Regions from separate parts of the Streptomyces sp. NPDC059957 genome, predicted to be linked through region 2. Evidence: riboswitches for the same ligand, from Rfam matches in the RefSeq annotation. Region 2 holds a riboswitch; each other region holds the start of a gene.
What was found. A riboswitch is a leader RNA that binds a small molecule or an ion and turns the genes downstream of it on or off. The one in region 2 is predicted to bind cyclic di-AMP.
Positions count from the first base shown of each region.

Region 1: it holds a riboswitch for cyclic di-AMP, as region 2 does, so the genes downstream of both, ACFWBW_RS07855 (M23 family metallopeptidase) here and ACFWBW_RS29880 (transglycosylase family protein) in region 2, are expected to answer to the same signal.
Region 3: it holds a riboswitch for cyclic di-AMP, as region 2 does, so the genes downstream of both, ACFWBW_RS13465 (peptidoglycan DD-metalloendopeptidase family protein) here and ACFWBW_RS29880 (transglycosylase family protein) in region 2, are expected to answer to the same signal.

Region 1 covers NZ_JBHWMB010000008.1:49,873-55,630, forward strand. The annotation lists gene ACFWBW_RS07840 (GNAT family N-acetyltransferase) at 1-318, opposite strand, end outside; gene ACFWBW_RS07845 (HPr family phosphocarrier protein) at 503-784, shown strand; gene ACFWBW_RS07850 (GntR family transcriptional regulator) at 1,114-1,779, opposite strand; gene ACFWBW_RS07855 (M23 family metallopeptidase) at 1,961-2,755, opposite strand; cyclic di-AMP (ydaO/yuaA leader) riboswitch at 2,768-2,927, opposite strand; gene ACFWBW_RS07860 (M16 family metallopeptidase) at 3,178-4,545, opposite strand; gene ACFWBW_RS07865 (M16 family metallopeptidase) at 4,566-5,758, opposite strand, start outside.
Region 2 covers NZ_JBHWMB010000055.1:36,424-42,181, forward strand. The annotation lists gene ACFWBW_RS29875 (transglycosylase family protein) at 1-863, shown strand, start outside; cyclic di-AMP (ydaO/yuaA leader) riboswitch at 1,140-1,311, shown strand; gene ACFWBW_RS29880 (transglycosylase family protein) at 1,314-2,003, shown strand; gene eno (phosphopyruvate hydratase) at 2,340-3,626, shown strand; gene ACFWBW_RS29890 (septum formation initiator family protein) at 3,726-4,214, shown strand; gene ACFWBW_RS29895 (DUF501 domain-containing protein) at 4,255-4,815, shown strand; gene ACFWBW_RS29900 (exopolyphosphatase) at 4,812-5,753, shown strand.
Region 3 covers NZ_JBHWMB010000016.1:40,726-46,483, reverse strand. The annotation lists gene ACFWBW_RS13485 (1-hydroxy-2-methyl-2-butenyl 4-diphosphate reductase) at 1-209, shown strand, start outside; gene hpnH (adenosyl-hopene transferase HpnH) at 215-1,249, shown strand; gene ACFWBW_RS13475 (aspartate aminotransferase family protein) at 1,246-2,628, shown strand; gene ACFWBW_RS13470 (tyrosine-protein phosphatase) at 2,648-3,469, opposite strand; cyclic di-AMP (ydaO/yuaA leader) riboswitch at 3,815-4,009, shown strand; gene ACFWBW_RS13465 (peptidoglycan DD-metalloendopeptidase family protein) at 4,014-5,021, shown strand; gene ACFWBW_RS13460 (winged helix DNA-binding domain-containing protein) at 5,088-5,758, shown strand, end outside.

The DNA.
Region 1 (5,758 bases), on a different contig from region 2:
TCCGGTGGCCGAGCGGCCGTCGGCGCCGATCCGGTCGTAGCGGACGGTGGCGATGAACTCGCCGCCGATCGTCGCGGCGAGGCCGACCCGGTCCACGTAGTCGTGGTGCGTGAAGCGGTGCACGTCGCGGTCGGAGAGCCGGGGATAGGGAGCGAAGAACCGGTAGTACTTGGACTCGTCCGAGACCTGCTCGTAGAAGCTGACCAGCCGGCCCGCGTCGTCCGTGGTGATGGGCCGGATCCGGGCCGTTCCGCCGTCGCGAAGGACCACGTCGGCTTCCCAGTGGTCCGGGTACGAGGGGTCGGACTCGGTCGTCATGGGGTCACCTTAAGGCTCGAACGCCTTGAGTGGCCCGGGCGCGGCGCATCGGGCAAGCTGACTCGAATCAGGGCAAGCTGGGGTAGGTCGAATGGCGGGAAACTCGGGCCGAAGGTCGGTTCGACCATTCCGGACGCCGTGAGAGACTGGTCTAGACAACCGTAAGAACCTGAAGGGCATCACCATGGCAGAGCGCCGCGTCAACGTCGGCTGGGCCGAGGGCCTGCACGCTCGTCCCGCCTCGATCTTCGTCCGCGCGACGACCGCTTCCGGCGTCCCGGTGACCATCGCGAAGGCCGGCGGCGACCCCGTCAACGCCGCCTCCATGCTGGCGGTTCTGGGCCTGGGCGCCCAGGGCGGCGAGGAGATCGTCCTCTCGTCCGAGGCCGACGGCGCCGAGGCCGCGCTGGACCGCCTCGCGAAGCTGGTCGCCGAGGGGCTCGAGGAGCTTCCCGAGACCGTCTGACCCTTCGGGTTCGACCCGCAGGACTCGCAGACTTGCAGGACTTGCACGGCGAAGCCGTTGCCCCCGACCGCCACGGTCGAGGGCAACGGCTTCACTGCTTTTCGCGCGGAGATCCGGTCGGCCCGCAGGCTCCTCGACCCGCCGCCCCGCCGCCCCGCCGGCCCCGGGCTCGCCCGCGCTCACTCACCGGCTCATCGGCCCGGGTGGAAATACACACCGCCATTCCGGCACGCCCGATTCCATAGGGCCGAATTCCGGCGGCGAAATAAAGCTCGGGGCATGGGCCTGAATTACCGGCCCGGATATCCCACCTTTGTATACGGCGTTTGTTAATGCGGGACGCCCGCCGTGTTTACGGCAGGTTGCAAAGTCCTCACGCGCAGCCGGTGCGCCCCCGCCGCCCTGTCCACGTGCAGCGCGGTCAGCGCCCGCGCCCGCTCGGCGTCGCCCCGGGCCACCGCGTCCACGATCGCGCCGTGCTCCGCCCAGGACTCCACGGGCCGCACCGGGGCCTCCACCACGTACATCCAGGCCACCTTGTGGCGCATCTGGGTGAGCAGCGCAATCAGCCCGGGGCTGCCCGAGGCCTGGGAGAGCGTCTCGTGGAACCAGCCGCCCAGGGAGCGCAGGTCCTCCCCCTGGCCCCTCCTGGCCCGCTCCTGGCCCAGCCTGACCAGGCCGCGCAGCACCTTGAGGTGGGCCTCGCTGCGCCGTCTGGCCGCCCGGGCGGCCGCGAGGGGCTCCAGGAGCATCCGCAGCTCCAGGAGGTCGGCCGCCTCCTGTTCGGTCGGCTCGGCCACGCAGGCGCCCGCGTGCCGCCTGGTGGTCACGAACCCCTCGGACTCCAGCGTGCGCAGCGCCTCGCGCACCGGGACGCGCGAGACTCCGTACCGGCGGGCCAGCACCTCCTCGGTCAGCCGGCCGCCGGGCCCGAACACCCCGGAGACGATGTCGTCGCGGATCGCTGTGCATACCGTGTGCGCGGGAATACGCAAGACCGGACCTCCGCCTTTTTCGTATGGCTGTGCGCGTTGCGACTCTATTGCAACACACGATAATTTCCGAGAGCGGCCGGAAATACGAAACATTCACACACGCGGGGCCGAAAACACGGCGAAGGCCCCGGCTCTCAAAGAGCCGGGGCCTTCGCAGAAGACGTGCGGTGGGGCGAGCTGGTCAGATGCTGACGCCGTGCGAGCGCAGGTACGCGACCGGGTTGATGTCCGAACCGTAGTCGGCGCCGGTGCGGGCCTCGAAGTGCAGGTGCGGGCCGCTGGAGTTGCCGGTGGAGCCCGACAGGCCGATCTTCTGGCCCGGGGTGACCTGCTGGCCGACGGAGACGCTCAGCGAGGACATGTGGCCGTACTGGGTGTACGTGCCGTCCGCGTGCTTGATGACGACGTTGTTGCCGTACGCACCGCCGTAGCCCGCCTCGACCACGGTGCCGAGGCCCACGGCGTGCACCTCGGTGCCGGAGGCGGCGCGGAAGTCGATGCCGGTGTGGCTGCCGGAGGACCACATGCCGCCACCCGCGTGGTACTGGGTGCTGATGGAGGTGCTGTCGAGCGGCGACACGAAGGTGTTGAGGCGCTTGCGCTCCTCTTCACGAGCGGCGCGCTCGGCGGCCTCGCGCTCGGCCTTGGCCTGGGCTTCGGCCTTCGCCTTGGCCTCGGCGGCCCGCTGCCGGGCGTCGGCCTCGGCCTGCGCCTTGGCGGCGGCGGCCTCGGCGGCGCGCTGCTGGGACTGGGCCTGGGCCTCGACGTCGCCGGCGAGCTCGTCGGCCACCACGATGGTGTTGAGGCTGCCGGTGTCCTCGATGGAGGGGGAATTGTCCGCGGCGAACGCGGGACCGGCCAGGGAGCCGACGACGCCGGTGGCGGCGAGCGTGGCTATGCCGGCGTAGCCGGCGGTCCTGCGGCTCATACGGCTCGAACCACGGTGCTTGCCGGTGGCACTGCTGCCAAACGCCATGAAGGGGCTGATCCTTTCCTTCCCTCTCGCCTACCGGGTTAGCTGACGGGTTCGGAGCAGGAAGGTCTCCTACGGGCCCCCTCTTGCGAGGCGGTCCGATTCACCCCAGGGACTCAAGTGGGTCCCCGGCTCCCCAGGCTCGCGCCTGACGGGGACTCGGCGATCGCTGTCCGGTGCCGCGGATGCGGCGGTTACCACTGACGAACAGCAGGCCCGACGCTAGGCGGATCATCAGTCAATCGCCAAACAGACACGCCCTTTTGTTGCGTACGCCACACCACATACAAGCAACCACACCAACAAAGGCGACAGAAACGGCAAAAGGGACTCCAGTGGACAAGCCACCGGAGTCCCTTGCCGGATCCCCTTGAGCGGCGGGCCAGTTGGCGACCCGCCGGAAGTCACCGGCAGTCAGCGGAAGGTCAGTTGGTGACCACGGTCACTTCGCCGATCCCGAGGGCCCGCACCGGCTCCTCGATCTGCGAGGCGTCGCCGACCAGGACCGTGACCAGACGGTCCACCGGGAAGGCGCTGACGACCGCCGAAGTGGCCTCCACCGTCCCGGTTTCGGCGAGCCGCGCGTACAACTGCGCCTGGTAGTCGTCGGGGAGCTCCTGCTCGACCTGGTCGGCGAGCGTGCCCGCGACGGAGGCCGCCGTCTCGAACTTCAGCGGGGCCACGCCCACCAAGTTCTGTACGGCCACGTCCCGTTCGGCGTCGGTCAGACCGCCCTCCGCGAGGGTGCGCAGCACCGTCCAGAGGTCCTCCAGGGCCGGGCCGGTGTTCGGGGTGTCCACCGAGCCGCTGATGGCGAGCATCGAGGCGCCCTTGCCGTCGGCGGTGGAGCGCAGCACCTGGCCGAAGGCGCGCACGCCGTACGTGTACCCCTTCTCCTCGCGCAGCACCTTGTCCAGCCGGGAGGTGAGGGTGCCGCCCAGGCAGTACGTGCCGAGCACCTGGGGCGCCCAGACCCGGTCGTGCCGGTCCGCGCCGATGCGGCCGATCAGCAACTGCGTCTGGACCGCGCCGGGCCGGTCCACGATGACCACGCGGCCCGTGTCGTCGGCGGTGATCGGCGGGACCGGGCGCGGGGCGGTGGTGTCACCGGTCCAGGCGCCCAGGGTGTCGGCCAGGACGGCGTCCAGGTCGATGCCGGTCAGATCGCCGACGACCACCGCGGTGGCGGTCGCGGGGCGCACGTGGGCCTCGTAGAAGGCGCGTACGGCCCCGGAGTCGATGCGGGCGACCGTCTCCTCGGTGCCCTGGCGCGGGCGGGACATCCGCAGGGAGGCCGGGAAGAGCTCCTTCGAGAGCTGCTTGGCGGCGCGGCGCTGCGGGTTGGCGCTCTCGTGCGGGATCTCGTCGAGCCGGTTGCGCACCAGGCGGTCCACCTCGGCGTCGGCGAAGGCCGGGGCGCGCAGCGCCTCGGCGACCAGGCCCAGCGCCTTGTGCAGGCGGGAGGCCGGGACCTCCAGGGAGACCCGCAGGCCGGGGTGGTCGGCGTGCGCGTCCAGGGTGGCGCCGCAGCGCTCCAGCTCGGCGGCGAACTCCTCGGCGGAGCGCTTGTCGGTGCCCTCGGACAGGGCGCGGACCATGATCGTGGCCACGCCGTCGAGGCCCTCGGGCTCCGCGTCGAGCGGGGCGGTGAGGTTGATCTCGACCGCGACCACCTGCTGGCCCGGGCGGTGGCAGCGCAGCAGGGTCAGGCCGTTGGCCAGTACCCCGCGCTCGGGGGCCGGGAAGGCCCACGGCTGCGGCTCGCCGGCCTGGGGGCGCGGGTGGAAGGTCATCGTGACGGCTGCGGTGTCGCTCACTGCTCCGCCCCCTCGTTCTCGTCGCTCGCGTCGGTCTCTTCGATGTCGTCCGCGGCGATCGGCTCGTAGACGAGCACCGCGCGGTTGTCGGGGCGCAGTCGGGCCGCGGCCACGGCCTGCACCTCCTCGGCGGTGATGTCGAGGACGCGCTGGACCGCGGTCAGCGCGAGCTGCGGGTCGCCGAACAGCACCGCGAAGCGGCACAGTTCGTCGGCGCGGCCGGCCACCGTGCTCAGCCGGTCCAGCCACTCGCGCTCCAGCTGGGCCTGCGCGCGCTCCATCTCCTCGGCCGTCGGGCCCTCGGCGGCGAACCGCGCGAGCTCCTCGTCGACGGCCGCCTCGATGGCGGGCACCTCGACCCCGCTGGAGGTCTTCACGTCCAGCCAGCCCAGCGACGGCGCACCGGCGAGGCGCAGCATGCCGAAACCGGCCGCGACGGCGCTCTGGTCGCGGCGCACCAGGCGGTTGTGGAGCCGGGAGGACTCGCCGCTGCCCAGGATGGTCAGCGCCACGTCGGCGGCGTCGCACTCGCGGGTGCCGTCGTGCGGGAGGCGGTAGGCCGCCATCAGCGCGCGGGCCGGAACCTCCTCGACGACCTCCTCGCGCAGCTGCTCCCCCATGATCTCGGGCAGCGAGCCGTCGCGCGGCGGCTGCTTGCCGTCGTGGCCGGGGATGGTGCCGAAGTACTTCTCGACCCAGGCGAGCGTCTTCTCGGGGTCGATGTCGCCGACGACCGAGAGCACCGCGTTGTTGGGCGCGTAGTACGTGCGGAAGAACGCCCGCGCGTCCTCCAGGGACGCGGCGTCCAGGTCCGCCATGGACCCGATCGGGGTGTGGTGGTACGGGTGGCCCTCCGGGTAGGCCAGCGCCGTCAGCTTCTCGAAGGCCGTGCCGTACGGGACGTTGTCGTACCGCTGGCGGCGCTCGTTCTTGACGACGTCGCGCTGGTTCTCCATGGACTCGTCGTCCAGGGCGGCCAGCAGCGAGCCCATCCGGTCGGCCTCCAGCCACAGCGCGAGCTCCAGCTGGTGGGTCGGCATCGTCTCGAAGTAGTTGGTCCGCTCGAAGCTGGTGGTGCCGTTGAGGGAGCCGCCGGCTCCCTGGACCAGTTCGAAGTGACCGTTGCCGGAGACGCTCTTCGAGCCCTGGAACATCAGGTGCTCGAAGAGGTGAGCCAGGCCCGTACGTC
Region 2 (5,758 bases):
GCTCCCAGCAGATCGCCGTGGCCGAACGGGTCCTGGCCTCCCAGGGCCCCGTGGCGTGGCCGCTGTGCGCGGTGCAGGCCGGTCTGACGCAGGACGCGCCCGCCGCCGAGGTGAACCCGGGCCTGCCCGGTGGTTCCGCGTCCGCGACCCCCGCCCCGTCCCGCCCCGACGACTCCGTGCCCCACACGGGCTCGGGCACGTCCACGGACTTCGGGGCTCCGTCGCAGGGGGGCCCGACGTCCCCGCCGGCCTCGGTGCTGCCCGACTATCCGATCGGCGTGCCCGGCGAACTGCCCGTCATGCCCCCGCCGGACGCCCAGACGCCGCCTCCCGGCCTCCCGGGCGACCCGACGCCTCCCACGAGCCCGACGGACCCCGCCACTCCCGCACCGCCGTCCGCGGACGCGACCCTTCCGGTGGGCCCGACCCTTCCGGTGGCCCCGTCGTCTCCGGAGACCCCGTCAGGCCCTGGGACCCCGTCCGACCCTGGGAACGGGGCGAAGCCGACGAACCCGGGTAATTCGGAGAACCCGGCAAACCCGGTCAACCCGATTGATCCCACGGCCCCGACGGCTCCGGCCGCACCCGGCGAGTCCGCCTCCCCGACCGCTCCGGCGGCCCCCGGCGCGAGCGAGGGCGGCGGCAAGCACCGCGGCCCGGCCGCCGTCGAGACGCCCGCCGCGTCTGACGCCGCGTCGGAGCCGACGTACACCGTGAAGGCGGGCGACAGTCTGATCGCGATCGCGGACGCCAACGGAGTGAAGGGCGGCTGGAAGGGCCTCTACGAGGCCAACGAGCAGGTCATCGGCGACGACGCGGACCTGATCAAGCCCGGTCAGAACCTGGATCTAACGCATCAATAAGGACACTTGAGGCGCCCGGAACCAGCTGATTGTCCGTTTTCTGTAAGTGAGACATGTGTCTCTTCAGGTCAACTGGCGTGTCCGGCCCGGAGGGTTCCGCAAACCCCGCCCTCACCTGCGCAAACGCCCTTTCGGGGAGCGCAAGTAGGCACCGTTTCCCCCCGATGTCGCTCGTTGAACATCGGGGGGAGACCTGTCTACCTTCTGAATCGCCCGCCACCGCGGGCTCCTTCGACCGCATCGCCGAATCCTGCCGGCGGACGGAGGGAACACTCGTCGCGTAAAGCGCCGAAGGCAGGAGCGGGGGAACCAAGGTAGGCGCCGGGAAGGGCCGTTGAGAGACGGTCACGGAACCGGCTAGGGGTTAAGCCAAGCGCTAGGTCGCTCGGCCGGGCACTCACTCGCCCGAACCCGACAGCTCACCTCGTAGGCGTCGGTGAGGAGAACTCCATGCTGCTTTCGGGCAAGGGCAAGCACCGTCGCGGTTCCAAGGCCGTCCGCATCGTCACGCTCGCCGGTGTCGCCGGTGTCGCCGTCGCGGCTCCGCTGATGGCCGCGGGCACCGCCTCGGCCGCGACCGCTTCCGAGTGGGACCGCGTCGCCTCGTGCGAGTCCGGCGGCAACTGGTCCATCAACACGGGCAACGGCTACTACGGCGGCCTGCAGTTCTCGTCCTCCACGTGGGCCGCGTACGGCGGCAAGGCGTACGCCTCGCAGGCCAACCAGGCCTCCAAGTCGCAGCAGATAGCCATCGCCGAGAAGGTCCTCAAGGGCCAGGGCAAGGGCGCCTGGCCGCACTGCGGCGTCGGCCTGTCGAACTCCTCCTACACCGGCGGATCGGCGCAGGCACCCGCCAAGCCGAAGACGCAGCCGAAGCAGGAGAAGAAGACCGAGGCGAAGAAGGAGACCAAGCGCGTCGAGGCTCCGACCACCCGCTCCGAGCGTCCGGCCGCCGCCCCGAAGGCCGAGGCCCCCAAGACGGGCAACGGCTCCTACGCGGTCAAGTCCGGCGACACGCTGGGTGCGATCGCCGACGCGAACAACGTGTCCGGTGGCTGGGAGAAGCTCTTCGAGCTCAACAAGGACATCGTCACGGACGCCAACCTGATCTTCCCGGGCCAGAAGCTGAAGCTCAGCTGAAGCTCAGCTGAAGCTGAACCCCAGCTGAAACCTGTGAGAACGGTCGTGTCCGCTTTCGCGACACGCAGTAGTTCCACCGCGTAATTCCACCGCCCGGCGCGCAACCCCCTTCGCGCCGGGCGGTGCTGTGTGCGGGTGCCGACGGTCTGACGGGGCCTCCGAAAGGCCGATGATCAAGGGTCCTATGTCCTGTAAGAGGGGCATTCAGGCCCTTTTTCGTCCCAGCCCCCGGGCGGTCGGCCGGCCGAGTGCCCGGAGGCGGTTAGGCTCTAAGCGGCAAGGCCATCCCACGGCCTGACATGCCACCGCACACCCAGCGTCACATCCCAGAAGGAGATGCTCGTGCCGTCCATCGACGTCGTCGTAGCCCGGGAAATCCTGGACTCCCGAGGCAACCCCACGGTCGAGGTCGAGGTGGGCCTCGACGATGGCAGCACCGGCCGTGCTGCAGTCCCGTCCGGCGCCTCCACCGGAGCGTTCGAAGCCGTCGAGCTCCGTGACGGTGACCCCAACCGCTACATGGGCAAGGGCGTAGAGAAGGCCGTCCTCGCCGTCATCGAGCAGCTCGGCCCGGAGCTCGTCGGCTACGACGCCACCGAGCAGCGCCTGATCGACCAGGCGATGATCGACCTGGACGCCACCGAGAACAAGGGCTCCCTCGGCGCCAACGCCATCCTGGGCGTCTCCCTCGCCGTCGCGCACGCCGCGTCCGAGGCCTCGGACCTCCCGCTCTTCCGCTACCTCGGCGGCCCGAACGCGCACCTGCTGCCCGTTCCGATGATGAACATCCTGAACGGTGGGTCGCACGCCGACTCCAACGTCGACATCCAGGAGTTCATGATCGCCCCGATCGGCGCGGAGTCCTTCTCCGAGGCCCTTCGCTGGGGTGCCGAGGTCTACCACACCCTCAAGAAGGTCCTGCACACCAAGGGCCTCTCCACCGGTCTGGGCGACGAGGGCGGTTTCGCGCCGAACCTCGAGTCGAACCGCGCCGCGCTGGACCTCATCGTCGAGGCCATCAAGCAGGCCGGCTACGTCCCGGGCACCCAGATCGCGCTCGCGCTCGACGTCGCCGCGTCCGAGTTCTACAAGGACGGCAACTACGAGTTCGAGGGCAAGTCCCGCTCGGCCGCCGAGATGACCGACTACTACGCCGAGCTCGTCGAGGCGTACCCGCTCGTCTCCATCGAGGACCCGCTGTTCGAGGACGACTGGGCCGGCTGGAAGACCCTCACCGACCGCCTGGGCTCCAAGGTCCAGATCGTCGGCGACGACCTCTTCGTCACCAACCCCGAGCGTCTCGCCCGCGGCATCGAAGAGGGCTCGGCGAACGCCCTGCTCGTCAAGGTGAACCAGATCGGTTCGCTGACCGAGACCCTGGACGCCGTCGAGATGGCCCAGCGCAACGGTTTCAAGTGCATGATGTCGCACCGTTCCGGTGAGACCGAGGACGTCACCATCGCCGACCTCGCCGTCGCCGTGAACTGCGGCCAGATCAAGACCGGCGCCCCGGCCCGCTCGGACCGCGTCGCCAAGTACAACCAGCTCCTGCGCATCGAGGAGATCCTCGACGACGCGGCCGTGTACGCGGGTCGCTCCGCCTTCCCGCGCTTCAAGGGCTGATCAGTCCTTCAGGGCGCAAGCCTCCCTACGTCCCCGCACTCGGTCCCGTACCGTGTGCGGGGACGTAGTGCGTCGTGCGCATATAGGGGAGGCGGATCAATGGCCGGGAACCGGGACCGGTTCGCCACGTTCTCGACCGCGACCAGGCTCAAGCAGCTCGGTGAGCGGACCGCGGCGCACGTGTACCGCTCGCAGTCCCGCCGGCAGGTCCGCCGCAGCCGGCTCACCGGCCGGGCAGCCCTGCTGGTGCTCGTCCTCTGTACCCTGGTCGTCGCGCTCGCGTATCCGATGCGCCAGTACGTGTCCCAGCGCTCGGAGATCGCGAAGCAGCAGAAGGACGCCGTCGCCGCGCGGGACCGGCTGGAACGGCTGCGCGACGAGAAGGCCCGCTGGCAGGACAACGCGTACGCCGAGCAGCAGGCGCGCAAGCACCTGCACTTCGTCCGGCCGGGGGAGATCAGCTACATCATGACCGACCCCGGTGCCGGCGGCGCCGAGCAGCGCCGCGGCGGACAGGCCGCCACCGACCGGCCCTGGTACTCCAACGTCTGGGACGGCGTCGACAAGGCCGACCGCCCGGGCGACTGAGTCCCACCCATCCACGAGAACGAAAAGACTTCCTCCAGGCATGCAGACGCCCCCGCCCCAGACCGACCGGACCGAGCCGACCGCCGCCGACATCGAGGCGTTCGAACAGCAGCTCGGCCGCCCCCCGCGCGGGCTGCGCGCCATCGCGCACCGTTGCCCCTGCGGGCAGCCGGACGTGGTGGAGACCGCCCCGCGGCTCCCCGACGGCACCCCCTTCCCGACGCTGTACTACCTGACCTGCCCGCGGGCCGCCGGTGCGATCGGCACGCTGGAGGCCAACGGCGTGATGAAGGAGATGCAGGCCCGCCTCGCCGTGGACCCGGAGCTGGCCGACGCCTACCGGGCCGCGCACGAGGACTACATCACCCGCCGCGACGCCATCGAGGTGCTCCAGGGCTTCCCGAGCGCCGGCGGCATGCCGGACCGGGTGAAGTGCCTGCACGTGCTGGTCGGCCACTCCCTGGCCGCGGGCCCGGGCGTGAACCCGTTCGGTGACGAGGCCCTGGCGATGCTGCCCGAGTGGTGGGCCAAGGGCGCCTGCGTCACCCCGTGCGGTGAGAAGAAGACCGAAGAGAACGCAGCAGAGGAGGCCGGCGCGTGACCCGCGTCGCGGCCGTCGACTGCGGTACGAACTCCATCCGGCTCCTCGTCGCGGACCTCGACCGCGCCACCGGCGAGCTGATCGAGCTGGACCGCCGGATGATCGTCGTCCGGCTCGGCCAGGGCGTCGACAAGACGGGCCGGCTGGCTCCGGAGGCCCTGGAGCGCACCTTCGCGGCCTGCCGCGAGTACGCGGCGGTCATCAAGGAGCTCGGCGCCGAGCGGGTGCGCTTCGTGGCGACCTCGGCCTCCCGGGACGCGGAGAACCGGGACGAGTTCGTCCGGGGCGTGCTGGACATCCTGGGCGTCGAGCCCGAGGTGATCAGCGGTGACCAGGAGGCCGAGTTCTCCTTCACCGGCGCCACCGGTGAGCTGACCGGCCACACCGACCTGGAGCGGCCCTTCCTGGTGGTGGACATCGGCGGCGGCTCCACGGAGTTCGTGGTCGGCACCGAACACGTCCGGGCGGCCCGCTCCGTCGACGTGGGCTGTGTCCGGATGACCGAGCGCCACCTGACGGTGGACGGGGTCGTCACCGACCCGCCGACCGCGGAGCAGATCGCCGCGATACGGGCCGACATCGAGGCGGCGCTGGACCTGGCCGGCGAGAGCGTCCCGCTGGCCGAGGCGCGCACCCTGGTGGGGCTGGCCGGCTCGGTGACCACGGTCGCCGCGATCGCGCTGGGCCTCCAGGCGTACGACTCGGCGCGGATCCACCACTCCCGGATCCCGTACGAGACGGTCCGCGAGATCAGCGGGCGGATGCTGACGCTGACGCACGCCGAGCGCGCGGCCATCCCGGTGATGCACCCGGGACGGGTCGACGTGATCGGCGCGGGCGCCCTGGTCCTGCTGGCGATCATGGAACGGATCGGCGCCTCGGAGGTCCTGGTCTCGGAGCACGACATCCTCGACGGCATCGCCTGGTCCATCGCCTGACGACA
Region 3 (5,758 bases), on a different contig from region 2:
CCACCCTGTGGACCGCGACCCGGGGCGGGAGCGCCCCGGGGGCCCGGGACCGTCCGGTTGCGGCCGTCCGGGTGATCGTGGACGCTCCGGAGCATGAGCTCGTCCGTATCGGCACCGTTCGGGGGGGAATATCGGCCTTTCGCGTACTGCGTGCCGTACTGCCCGCGTTTTATGACTGGCACCGTTCTTTGCTGCTCCCCAGGAGGTGAGCCAGATGGCAATGCCACTGCGACAGACCATCAGGGTCGGGACCTATCTTCTCGAACAGAAGCTCCGCAAGCGTGAGAAGTTCCCGCTGATCGTCGAGCTGGAACCCCTCTACGCCTGCAACCTCGCCTGCGAAGGCTGCGGGAAGATCCAGCACCCCGCCGGGGTGCTCAAGCAGCGCATGCCCGTGGCCCAGGCGGTGGGCGCCGTGCTGGAATCGGGCGCGCCGATGGTGTCCATCGCGGGCGGCGAGCCCTTGATGCACCCGCAGATCGACGAGATCGTGCGCCAGTTGGTGGCCAAGCGGAAGTACGTCTTCCTCTGCACCAACGCGATGCTGCTCCGCAAGAAGATCGAGAAGTTCACGCCTTCCCCGTACTTCGCCTTCGCCGTGCACATCGACGGCCTGCGCGAGCGCCACGACGAATCGGTGGCGAAGGAAGGCGTATTCGACGAGGCGGTCGCGGCCATCAAGGAGGCGAAGAAGCGCGGATTCCGGGTGACGACCAACTCCACCTTCTTCAACACCGACACCCCGCAGACCATCATCGAGGTCCTGAACTACCTCAATGACGATCTCCAGGTGGACGAGATGATGATCTCGCCGGCCTACGCCTACGAAAAGGCCCCCGACCAGGAGCACTTCCTCGGCGTCGAGCAGACCCGCGAACTCTTCAAGAAGGCTTTCGCGGGCGGCAACCGGGGGCGCTGGCGGCTCAACCACTCCCCGCTCTTCCTGGACTTCCTGGAAGGCAAAGTCGATTTCCCCTGCACCGCCTGGGCCATTCCGAACTATTCGCTCTTCGGCTGGCAGCGCCCCTGCTATCTGATGAGCGACGGGTACGTGCCCTCGTACCGGGAATTGGTCGAGGACACCGACTGGAGCAAGTACGGCCGAGGGAAGGACCCGCGCTGCGCGAACTGCATGGCGCACTGCGGGTACGAGCCCACGGCCGTCCTGGCCACCATGGGTTCGCTGAAGGAGTCGCTGCGGGCGGCCCGCGAGACTGTGGGGGGCAAGAACCGGGACAAGTCGGCATGACCGGCTTCGACCTCGCCGCCCTGCTCGCCGAGCGGGGCGGCGAGCGGTACGAACTGCACGCCCGCCACCTCAACCACCAGCTGCCCCGGATGCTGCACACCATCGGCTTCGACAAGGTCTACGTGAGGGCCGAGGGAGCCCACTTCTGGGACGCCGAGGGCAACGACTACCTCGACATGCTGGCCGGCTTCGGGGTGATGGGCCTGGGCCGCCACCACCCGGTGGTCCGGCGCGCCCTGCACGACGTGCTGGACGCCCAGCTCGCCGACCTCACCCGCTTCGACTGCCAGCCGCTTCCCGGGCTGCTGGCCGAGAAGCTGCTCTCCCACAGTCCGCACCTGGACCGGGTCTTCTTCGGCAACAGCGGCACCGAGGCGGTGGAGACCGCCCTGAAGTTCGCCCGGTACGCCACCGGGCGGCCCAGGGTCCTCTACTGCGACCACGCCTTCCACGGGCTCACCACGGGCTCGCTCTCGGTCAACGGCGAGGCCGGCTTCCGCGACGGCTTCGCGCCGCTGCTGCCGGACACCAAGGTCACCCTCGGGGACCTGGCCGCGCTGGAGCGGGAGCTGAAGAAGGGGGACGTGGCGGCCTTCGTCGTCGAGCCGATCCAGGGCAAGGGGGTGCTCGCCGCCCCGCCCGGGTACCTGCCGGCCGCACAGGAGCTGCTGCACCGGCACGGGGCGCTGCTGATCGCGGACGAGGTGCAGACCGGCCTCGGACGGACCGGCGACTTCTACGCCTACCAGCACGAGGCCGGGGTCGAACCGGACCTGGTGTGCGTGGCCAAGGCCCTGTCCGGCGGCTACGTGCCCGTCGGCGCGACCCTGGGCAAGGACTGGATCTTCAAGAAGGTCTACTCCTCCATGGACCGGGTGCTCGTCCACTCCGCCAGCTTCGGCTCCAACGCCCAGGCGATGGCGGCCGGGCTCGCCGTCCTGTCCGTCATGGAGGACGAGCAGGTGGTGGCCCATGCCCGCGCCATGGGCGACCTGCTGCGCGGGCGGCTCGCCGCGCTCGTGGACGAGTACGAACTGCTCCACGAGGTACGGGGACGCGGGCTGATGATCGGCATCGAGTTCGGCCGGCCGTCCTCGCTTGGGCTGCGGAGCCGCTGGAGCATGCTGCAGGCGGCGCGCAAGGGGCTGTTCGCGCAGATGGTCGTGGTGCCGCTGCTGCAGAAGCACCGGATCCTCACGCAGGTCTCCGGCGACCACCTGGAAGTGATCAAGCTGATCCCGCCGCTGATCGTGAACGAGGCGGACGTCGACCGGTTCGTCGGCGCCTTCCGTGCGGTCATGGACGAGGCCCACGGCGGTGGCGCGCTGATGTGGGACTTCGGCCGGACACTGGTGAGGCAGGCCGTCGCGAACCGCTGACGGCCCACCTCGTGGGGCGTCAGTCCAGCAGCCGGTCGCGGAGCCGGTCGAGGGTCTCGGGCGTGAGCCCGAGGCCCTCGGCGAGGTAGCGCTCCGCTCCGCCCCACTCCTCGTCGATGGTGTCGAAGGCCGTGGTCAGATACGGGGCGCGGGCGTCGAAGAGCGGGGCGAGCAGCTCCATCACCTCGGGGGCGCGGGCCTCGGGTGAGTCACTGCCCCGGCGGACCCGGTAGCGGTTGTGCGGGGCGTTCGACTCCAGGTAGTCCGCGAGGATCGCCTCCCGCTCGACGCCCAGCGCGAGCAGGGTGACGGCGATCGACAGGCCCGCCCGGTCCTTTCCGGCGGCGCAGTGCATGAGCGCAGGGACGCTGTCCTCGGCGAGCGCGTGCACCACCCGGCTGTGCTCGGCGGTACGGGTCCGGATCATCGTCCGGTACGAACGGGACATCCGCGCGGCGGCTTTGCCCTCGCCCAGGATCTCGCGCAGCTGCGCCAGGTCCCCTTCGCGGACCATCTTCCAGAACTCGCTGCCGTCGGCCGGATCCGACAGCGGAATGTTGACGTTGAGCACCCCGGGCAGCTCCACGTCCGCACCCTCCAGCGCGTGGTCGGCGCCGTTGCGGAAGTCGAAGACGGTGTGCAGTCCGAGCGATCCGAGGAACTCCGCGTCGCTTTCGGTGGCATGCGCCAGATGTCCGCTTCGGAACAGTCGTCCCGACTTGACCCTTCGCCCGTCCGCGGTCGGCAGGCCGCCCACGTCGCGGAAGTTGCGCACTCCGGTCAGTGGCGGTTCCGGCGCCACCGGATCGGTGTGGGGGCTCTGGGGTATCTGCTGGGTCACAGGGGCTCCTCCGTGTCTCCGTGTGGTCGTCGTAGCGGTCGCCGCGGTCGTCGTTGCGTGTGTCCGAATTACGCTACTTGCTGGCAACTTGCCATAGCGAGGGGCGAGATCGGACACGTCCCCGTGAGCCAGATCATACGGTGACCGTGAGTGCCTGATCGCGAATGGCGAATTCCCCTGTCCGGGCGGCTGTTGGGGGAGGGGAATGGACACAGGGTGACCGTGATTCCGCCGGTCCATCATCACTGGGAATCCATCCGGGAATTCGGGACTTGTTCCGTGCGGTCGGGCTCGATTACCTTCGCGATCGATCCGGATGGACCGCCTAATCCTGCCGCCGTCCGGAAACCGCACCCGACTATTCACGCGCGCGGCAGGAGCGGGGGAACCAGGTAAGCCGCTGTTCCGGAGCTCCTCAGGGATCTTTACAACGGGACAGCTCGGGGTGAAGCCATGCATGTGCTGTTCATCGGCACATACGCGGCCGGACATCTCCAGTCCGAACCCGACAGCTCACCTCGCAGGCGTCGGAGAGGAATTCGCCATGTCCGGAACGGGTAAGCACCGCCGTCCCAAGTCCCGCTCGATATCCCGCGGGTTCGCCGCCGCGGGCACCGGTGGCGCGGCCCTCGCGCTTCCGCTGCTCGGCGCCACCGGCGCCCATGCCGCGGGCGTCCCGGCAGCCGCGCCCGCCGCCGCTCCGGTCCAGGCCCCGCAGGCCGTGGCCGCGCAGGCGGTGTCGACCTTCCAGGCCGCACCCGTCGCCGTGCAGGCCGCCCCCACCGTCTACACCGTGGTGGCGGGCGACTACCTCTCCAAGATCGCCGAGCGCCAGCACCTCACCGGCGGCTGGGAGCAGCTCTACGCGGACAACCTCGAGGCCGTCGGCACCGACCCGTCGCTGATCCACCCGGGCCTCGAGCTCACGCTCGGCGCGAAGGGCTCGGCTCCGGCCGCGGCGGCCGAGTCCGCGCCGGCCGAAACGCCGAAGCCGGCCAAGAAGTCCGCTTCCTCCGGTTCCTCCACTTCTGGCCATTCGTCGGATTCTTCGGACTCCTCCGACTCGTCCGACTCCTCGGATTCCTCTGATCAGGCAGCCGCGCCCGTCGCCAAGGCGCCCGCCAAGCAGCAGGGCGGCTCCGCGTCGACCGGCTTCGTGGCCCCGGTCACCGGCGGCCCGTCCACCGCCTACAAGACCGCCGGGGCCATGTGGTCCAGCGGCTACCACACCGGTGTCGACTTCTCCGCGAGCACCGGCACCACCGTCAGGGCGGTCGGAGCCGGCACCGTGGTCTCCGCCGGCTGGAGCGGCGCGTACGGCAACGAGGTCGTCATCCGCCACACCGACGGCAAGTACAGCCAGTACGCGCACCTCTCCCAGCTGTCCGTCTCCTCCGGCCAGAGCGTCACCGGCGGCCAGACCATCGGCCTCTCCGGTTCGACGGGCAACTCGACCGGCCCGCACCTGCACTTCGAGATCCGCACCGGTCCCTCGTACGGATCGGACATCGACCCGCTGGCCTACCTCCGGTCCAAGGGCGTCAGCATCTGAATCCGAGGCGCTGTCGGAGGTGCCGGTTAGGCTGCCCGTTTCGACAGGGGACGGGACGGTCTTGGCATGAAGGTCAGTGCAGGGGAGCTCAACCGCTCCACGCTCGCACGGCAGTTGCTGCTGCGGCGCGAGGTGATGGACGTCGGTGACGCGGTCCGCCGGGTCGTCGCCCTGCAGGCGCAGCACGCGGCCTCGCCGTACCTCGCGCTGTGGAACCGGCTCTCCGGCTTCGACCCGGCCGACCTCGACGCCGCCTTCACGGGGCGCGAGGTCGTCAAGTCGACGCTGATGCGGCTGACCCTGCACGCCGTGCACGCGGAGGACTACCCGGCCTTCCGGGAGGCCGTGCAGCCCTCCGTACGGGCCGCCCGGCTCGGGACCCGCTTCACGGACTCCGGGCTGACGGCCGCTGACGCCGACGTGCTGGCGCCGGAGCTGCTGGACTTCGCCGACCGGCCCCGTACGACGGCGGAGTGCGAGGCCTGGCTCGCAGACCGGCTGGGCGCGGCGCCGCAGCCCGGAGCATGGTGGGGGCTGCGGCAGTACGCGCCGCTGCTGCACGCGCCCACCGCCGCGCCGTGGTCGTTCGGGGAGCGTCCGTCGTATATCGCGCCCGCGCACCGGCCGCGTACGGTACCGGCGGACCCGGAGGCCTCGGAGGAATCCCTGCGGACGCTGGTCCTGCGCTACCTGGAGGGGTTCGGGCCGGCGTCGGCGGCGGACGTGGCGCAGTTCTC